DNA from 2 places in the Pseudomonas sp. GD03875 genome. Region 2 is predicted to be linked to the other one. Evidence: predicted binding sites of a transcription regulator. Region 2 holds the regulator's gene; the other holds the start of a gene.
What was found. The regulator FliA, encoded in region 2, starts transcription of late flagellar genes. The targets are predictions, from matches to a motif close to CTAAAGTTTNNNNNNNNNNNGCCGNTAA.

Region 1: N5D30_RS06865 (methyl-accepting chemotaxis protein) is a predicted target of FliA. The motif match lies at 1,486-1,513, and genes of this name have one in related genera.

The regions. Positions count from the first base shown of each region.
Region 1 is NZ_JAOCCV010000006.1:41,170-44,599, forward strand. It holds gene N5D30_RS06860 (Na+/H+ antiporter family protein) at 1-1,307, opposite strand, end outside; gene N5D30_RS06865 (methyl-accepting chemotaxis protein) at 1,549-3,430, shown strand, end outside.
Region 2 is NZ_JAOCCV010000002.1:276,204-279,633, forward strand. It holds gene flhF (flagellar biosynthesis protein FlhF) at 1-203, shown strand, start outside; gene fleN (flagellar synthesis regulator FleN) at 297-1,130, shown strand; gene fliA (RNA polymerase sigma factor FliA) at 1,127-1,873, shown strand; gene N5D30_RS02775 (chemotaxis response regulator CheY) at 1,956-2,330, shown strand; gene N5D30_RS02780 (protein phosphatase CheZ) at 2,350-3,138, shown strand; gene N5D30_RS02785 (chemotaxis protein CheA) at 3,169-3,430, shown strand, end outside.

The DNA.
Region 1 (3,430 bases), on a different contig from region 2:
GCCGCGGCCCAGCCGAACGCCAGCAGCGGCAGGTTGTAATGCAGGAAGGTCGGCACCACGGTGTCCCAGATGTGGTCGTGCTGGCCGTCGGCGTTGAGGCCGGCGGTCGGCCCCAGGGTCGAGTCGGACACCGGCGAGCCGGCGTCGCCCAGGGCGCCGGCGGTACCGACGATGCAGACGATGGCCAGCGGGCTGAAGCCGAGCTGCAGGCACAGCGGCACGAAGATCGCCGCGACGATGGGCACGCTGGAGAAGGACGAACCGATGCCGGTGGTCACCAGCAGACCGATCAGCAGCATCATCAGCGCGCCAAGAGCCTGGCTGTGGCCGATCCAGCCGGCGGCGGAGCCGACCAGGCTGTCGATCTCGCCGGTGGCGCGCATCACCTCGGCGAAGCCGTCGGCGGCGATCATGATGAAGCCCATCATCGCCATCATCTTCATGCCCTCGGTGAACAGGTCGTCCGCCTCGCGCCAGCGCACCACGCCGGACAGGGAGAAGATCACGAAGCCGACCAGCGCGCCGACGATCATCGAATCCAGCCACAGCTGCACGGCGAACGCGGCCGCCACCGCCACGCCAGCCACCAGCAGGCTGTAGGGGTTGTACTGCACGGCGACGTTCTCCACCTGCTCGATGCGGGCGAGGTCGTAGTCGCGCTTGCCCCGGTAGCTGAGGAACACCGCCACCAGCAGCCCGCAGAGCATGCCCAGGGCCGGCAGCAGCATGGCCAGGGTGACGCTGACGCCGGTGGTGTCCACCCCGCCCTTGCGCACGCTGGCGAGCAGGATCTCGTTCAGGTAGATGTTGCCGAAGCCCACCGGCAGGAAGATGTAGGGGGTGATCAGGCCGAAGGTGATCACGCAGGCCACCAGGCGGCGGTCCATGCGCAGGCGCGCCATCACGTACAGCAGCGGCGGCACCAGCAGCGGAATGAAGGCGATGTGGATCGGCAGGATGTTCTGCGACGACACCGACACCGCCAGCAGCAGGCCTATCAGCAGCCAGCCCACCAGGTCGCCGCCGCGTGCCTGCTGGCGGCCGACCAGGGCCAGGGCCTTGTCCGCCAGGGCGTGAGCCAGGCCGGACCTGGAAATGGCCACGGCGAAGGCGCCGAGCAGCGCATAGGACAGCGCCACGTTGGCGCCGCCGCCCAGCCCCTTGTTGAAGGCCGCGAGGCTGGCCTGCAGGTCGAGCCCGCCGATCATGCCGCCGGCCAGGGCACCGGCGATCAGCGCGATCACCACGTGCACCCGGCACAGACTGAGGGCCAGCATGATGCCGACGGCGGCCACCACTGCGTTCATAGACAGACTCCGAAACCGCGGACAAGGCAGACCGTCCGCAAAAAAGCGCAGAACTCTGCCCGAACGATCAGGTTCTGTCAAAACGCGATGCGTGCAATATCCTGATCAGTGCGTGCATAATTCCGCCTCGCCTTTCCCCGTGATCCAGGATCAAGCGGCTCCGGGTCGGCAGCGGACGCTCAAGACCGCGGCTCCGCTACCGATAACCCGAACAGCCGTCCGCACACTCAATGACCTGCTCATGCTGTCGCGCCTGTCCATCCAGTTGAAAATCACTCTGCTCTCGGGCCTCTCCCTGCTCGCCATCGTGACCCTGCTGGTGGGCGCTTCGCTCTTCCAGTCCACTCGCAGCGCCACCCTGGTCAGGGACTCCAGCTCCGAGATGCTCGAAGAAGCCGCCCGCCTGCGCATGGCCTCGCGCGGCGAACTCCAGGGCCTGCGCATCCAGCGCTACTTTATGGATGCCTACCAGTACGGCAAGGGCTTCTCGCGCCAGGTGCTGTTCCTCAAGGACCAGGCCGAGAAACGCTTCCTCGACGCCTTCGACCTGCGCGAGGACCTGGTCCGCCAGGTGCGCTCCGCGCTGGAGGCCAACCCCGGCCTGCTCGGCCTCTACGTGGTGTTCGAGGCCAACGCGCTGGACGGCAAGGACGAGCTGTTCGCCGGCCAGGGCGAGCTGGGCAGCAACGACAAGGGGCGCTTCTCCCTGTACTGGGCGCAGACCGTGCCCGGCACCCTGGAAGCCGAGGCGATGGACGAGACGCAGCTCGAAGACACCAGCACCGGCCCCAGCGGCGCGCCCTACAACGCCTGGTACACCTGCCCCCGCGACACCCGCCGCACCTGCGTGCTCGACCCCTACTTCGACGACGTCAACGGCAAGCAGATCCTGATGACCAGCATCGCCTTCCCCCTGGAGCAGGACGGCAAGGTGATCGGCGTGATGGGCGTCGACATCAGCCTGGAGAGCCTGCAGCAGATCAGCCTGAAGGCCAGCGGCGAACTGTACGACGGCCAGGCCCACGTCAGCATCATCAGCCCCGCCGGCCTGCTGGCCGGCCACAGCCGCGACCCCGCCCAGCTCGGCAAGCCGCTGACCAGCGCCTTCCCCAGGCAAGGCGCGCAGATCAGCCAGCTGCTCGCCGGCGGGCAGTCCCAATTCCTCGAGCTGGATGACAAGCTGCGGGTGATCGAGCCGCTGCTGCCGATCCCCGAGGCCAAGTCCTGGGGCGTGCTGCTGGAAGTGCCGAAAGCCGTCCTGCTGGGCCCGGCCCTGGCGCTGGAGCAGCAACTGGACGAGAGCCGCACCCGCGACACCACCTTCACGGTGATCCTGGCCCTGGTCGCCATCCTCCTCGGCATCGCCCTGATGTGGCTGACCGCCCGTGGCGTGACCCGCCCGATCCTCGACGTGGCGAGCATGCTCAAGAACATCGCCAGCGGCGAAGGCGACCTGACCCGTCGCCTGGAATACGCGCGGCGGGACGAACTGGGCGAGCTGGCCGGCTGGTTCAACCGCTTCCTCGACAAGCTGCAGCCGATCATCGCCGACGTGAAACGCTCGGTGCAGGACGCCCGCAGCACCGCCGACCAATCCGCCGCCATCGCCAGCCAGACCAGCGCCGGCATGCAGCAGCAGTTCCGCGAAATCGACCAGGTGGCCACCGCCTCCCAGGAAATGAGCGCCACCGCCCACGACGTGGCCAACAACGCCGCCCAGGCCGCCGAGGCCGCGCGCGGCGCGGACGCGGCCACCCGCGAGGGGCTGGCGGTGATCGACCGCACCACCCTTTCCATCGAGCAACTGGCCGGCGAACTCAACTCGGCCATGGCGGAGGTCGAATCCCTGGCCAGCAGCAGCGAGCAGATCGGCTCGGTGCTGGAGGTGATCCGCGCCATCGCCGAGCAGACCAACCTACTGGCCCTCAACGCGGCCATCGAGGCGGCCCGTGCCGGCGAGGCCGGGCGCGGCTTCGCCGTGGTAGCCGACGAGGTGCGCAACCTGGCCAAGCGCACCCAGGACTCGGTGGAGGAAATCCGCCAGGTGATCGAGAACCTGCAGAGTGGCACCCGCGACGTGGTCGGCTCCATGCACAGCAGCCACAAGCAGGCCCAGGGCAGCG
Region 2 (3,430 bases):
TTCTGGGGCTGGCTATCAGCCAGCATCTACCGGTAGCCTATCTGGCAGATGGGCCGAAGATTCCGGATGATCTGCAGGTGCCGCGCAGCCACCAGCTGGTGAGCCGTGCCGTGAGCATGCAGACTGCGGAGGACCCGAGCGAGGAAGCCATGGCCGACATGTTCGCCGGCCTGTATCAGCATCCCGCGCGTCGCGCGGGCTAGCAGGCGGCGGTGTACAAGGCGTTCTAAGGTGTAGGAAAGGGTCGGTGTAGTTGCCCGACCAGCCCAGTCCAGGCAAGAAGGTAAGAGAAGAACATGGGTAGTATGCATCCCGTACAGGTGATCGCAGTCACAGGCGGCAAGGGCGGCGTCGGCAAGACCAACGTGTCGGTGAATCTGTCGCTGGCGCTGGCCGACCTCGGCCGCCGGGTGATGCTGATGGACGCCGACCTGGGCCTGGCCAACGTCGACGTGCTGCTGGGCCTGACCCCCAAGCGCACGCTGGCCGACGTGATCGCCGGCGAGTGCGATCTGAAGGACGTGCTGATCCAGGGCCCCGGCGGCGTTCGCATCGTGCCGGCCGCCTCCGGCACCCAGAGCATGGTGCAGCTGTCGCCGGTGCAGCACGCCGGCCTGATCCAGGCCTTCAGCGACATCAGCGATAACCTCGATGTGCTGGTGATCGACACCGCTGCCGGCATCGGCGACGGCGTAGTCAGCTTCGTTCGCGCGGCCCAGGAAGTGATCGTGGTGGTCTGCGACGAGCCGACCTCGATCACCGACGCCTACGCGCTGATCAAGCTGCTCAACCGCGACTACGGCATGAGCCGCTTCCGCGTGCTGGCCAACATGGCCCACAGCCCGCAGGAAGGTCGCAATCTGTTTGCTAAGCTGACCAAGGTAACCGACCGTTTTCTTGATGTGGCCTTGCAGTACGTCGGCGCCGTCCCCTACGACGAGTCCGTACGCAAGGCTGTGCAGAAGCAGCGCGCGGTATACGAAGCCTTCCCGCGCTCGAAATGCGCACTGGCGTTCAAGGCGATCGCCCAGAAAGTCGACACGTGGCCGCTCCCGGCCAACCCGCGCGGCCATCTGGAGTTCTTCGTCGAGCGTCTGGTGCAGCAACCGATCGCGGGTACGGCCGTATGACAGCAGCCAGTGGACTTCGAATGTACAACAAGGCGCAGGCGCAGGACTCCCAGCATCAACTGATCGAGCGCTACGCGCCATTGGTCAAGCGTATCGCCTACCATCTGCTGGCGCGTCTTCCCGCCAGCGTGCAGGTGGACGACCTGATGCAGGCCGGCATGATCGGCCTGCTCGAAGCGTCGAAGAAATACGACGGCAGCAAGGGCGCCAGCTTCGAGACCTATGCCGGCATCCGCATCCGCGGCGCCATGCTCGACGAGGTGCGCAAGGGCGACTGGGCGCCGCGTTCCGTCCACCGCAACACGCGGATGGTCAGCGACGCCATCCGCACCATCGAGGCCCGCACCGGAAGAGACGCTAAAGATCAAGAGGTTGCGGCCGAACTCCAATTGAGTCTCGAAGATTACTACGGCATTCTTGGCGACACTCTGGGCAGCCGTCTGTTCAGCTTCGACGACCTGGTGCAGGACGGCGAGCAGGGCGGGTTGCACGAAGACGTCTCCGGCAGCCATGGCGGTCCGCTGCATGGCCTGGAAGACGAGCGCTTCCAGGCGGCCCTGGCCGATGCCATCGCCAACCTGCCGGAGCGCGAGCGCCTGGTGTTGTCGCTCTACTACGACGAAGAACTGAATTTGAAGGAAATCGGTGAGGTCCTGGGGGTCAGCGAATCCCGGGTCAGCCAGTTGCACAGCCAGTGCGCCGCGCGTCTGCGCGCCAGGCTGAGCGAGTGGCGGGCGAGCTGACGGCCGGCCGGTTTCATGATTTGCGACGCAACCGGGCCGCCGGGGCGTTTAGGACTGTACGGAGGTCGACTTGGACAAGAACATGAAAATCCTCATCGTTGACGATTTTTCGACGATGCGACGGATCATCAAGAACCTCCTGCGCGATCTGGGGTTCACCAACACGGCCGAAGCCGACGATGGCAACACGGCGCTGCCGATGCTGCAGAGCGGCAGCTTCGACTTCCTGGTGACCGACTGGAACATGCCCGGCATGACCGGCATCGACCTGCTGCGCGCGGTGCGCGCCGACGAGCGACTGAAGACCCTGCCGGTGCTGATGGTGACTGCCGAAGCCAAGCGCGAGCAGATCATCGAGGCCGCCCAGGCCGGTGTTAACGGCTATGTGGTCAAGCCGTTCACCGCCCAGGTGCTGAAGGAGAAGATCGAGAAGATCTTCGAACGCGTTAACGGCTGATGTCCGCCGCGGGGGCACTATGGCAAACGATGAATCCTCCCTGGGCGAACTCGAGTCGACCCTGAAGGCACATGCTACCCAGCTGGTCGAAAGCCTTGAGAAAGGCCGCTTCGGCGAAGCTGTGCATCTGATCCACGAACTGAGCCAGGCACGCGATCGCGGCCTGTATCAGGAAGTCGGCAAGCTCACCCGTGAGCTGCACAACGCGATCGTCAATTTCCAGCTCGACCCGTGCAATCCGCATGCCCAGGAAATCTCGCAGATATCGGACGCCACCGAGCGGCTGTCCTACGTCGTGCAGATGACCGAGAAGGCGGCCAACCGCACCATGGACCTGGTGGAGCAGAGCGCCCCGCTGGTCAACGACCTGGGCGACGAGGCCAAGGCCCTGTCCGGTGACTGGAGCAAGTTCATGCGTCGGGAAATGAGCGCCGACGCCTTCCGCGACCTGGCCAAGCGCATCGAGCTGTTCCTCGCCCGCAGCGAGCGCGACAGCCAGAAACTGTCCGGCCAGCTCAACGACATCCTGCTGGCGCAGGACTACCAGGATCTCACCGGCCAGGTGATCAAGCGCGTGACCCAACTGGTCACCGAGGTGGAAGGCAACCTGCTGAAGCTGGTGCTGATGGCCAGCCACGTGGACCGCTTCGCCGGCATCCAGCACGACATGGACGAGCTGCGCGCCGAGCAGGAAAAACAAAAAGAGCCTTCCAAGGGTGAAGGTCCGCAGATTCATGCCGATAAGCGTGATGACATCGCTGCCAGCCAGGATGATGTCGACGACCTGCTATCCAGCCTTGGATTTTAAGAGCTCTAACAGAGCCTTTGGAGCGCACCGATGAGCTTCGACGCCGATGAAGAAATCCTCCAGGACTTTCTGGTAGAGGCCGGCGAGATTCTTGAACAACTGTCCGAGCAACTGGTCGAGCTGGAAAGCCGACCGGATGACATGGACCTGCTCAATGCCATTTTCCGTGGCTTCCACACCGTCAAGGGGGGAGCCGGCTTTCTCCAGCTCAACGAACTGGTCGAGTGCTGCCATATCGCGGAGAACGTGTTCGACATCCTGCGCAAGGGTGAGCGCCGTGTCAGCGCGGAGC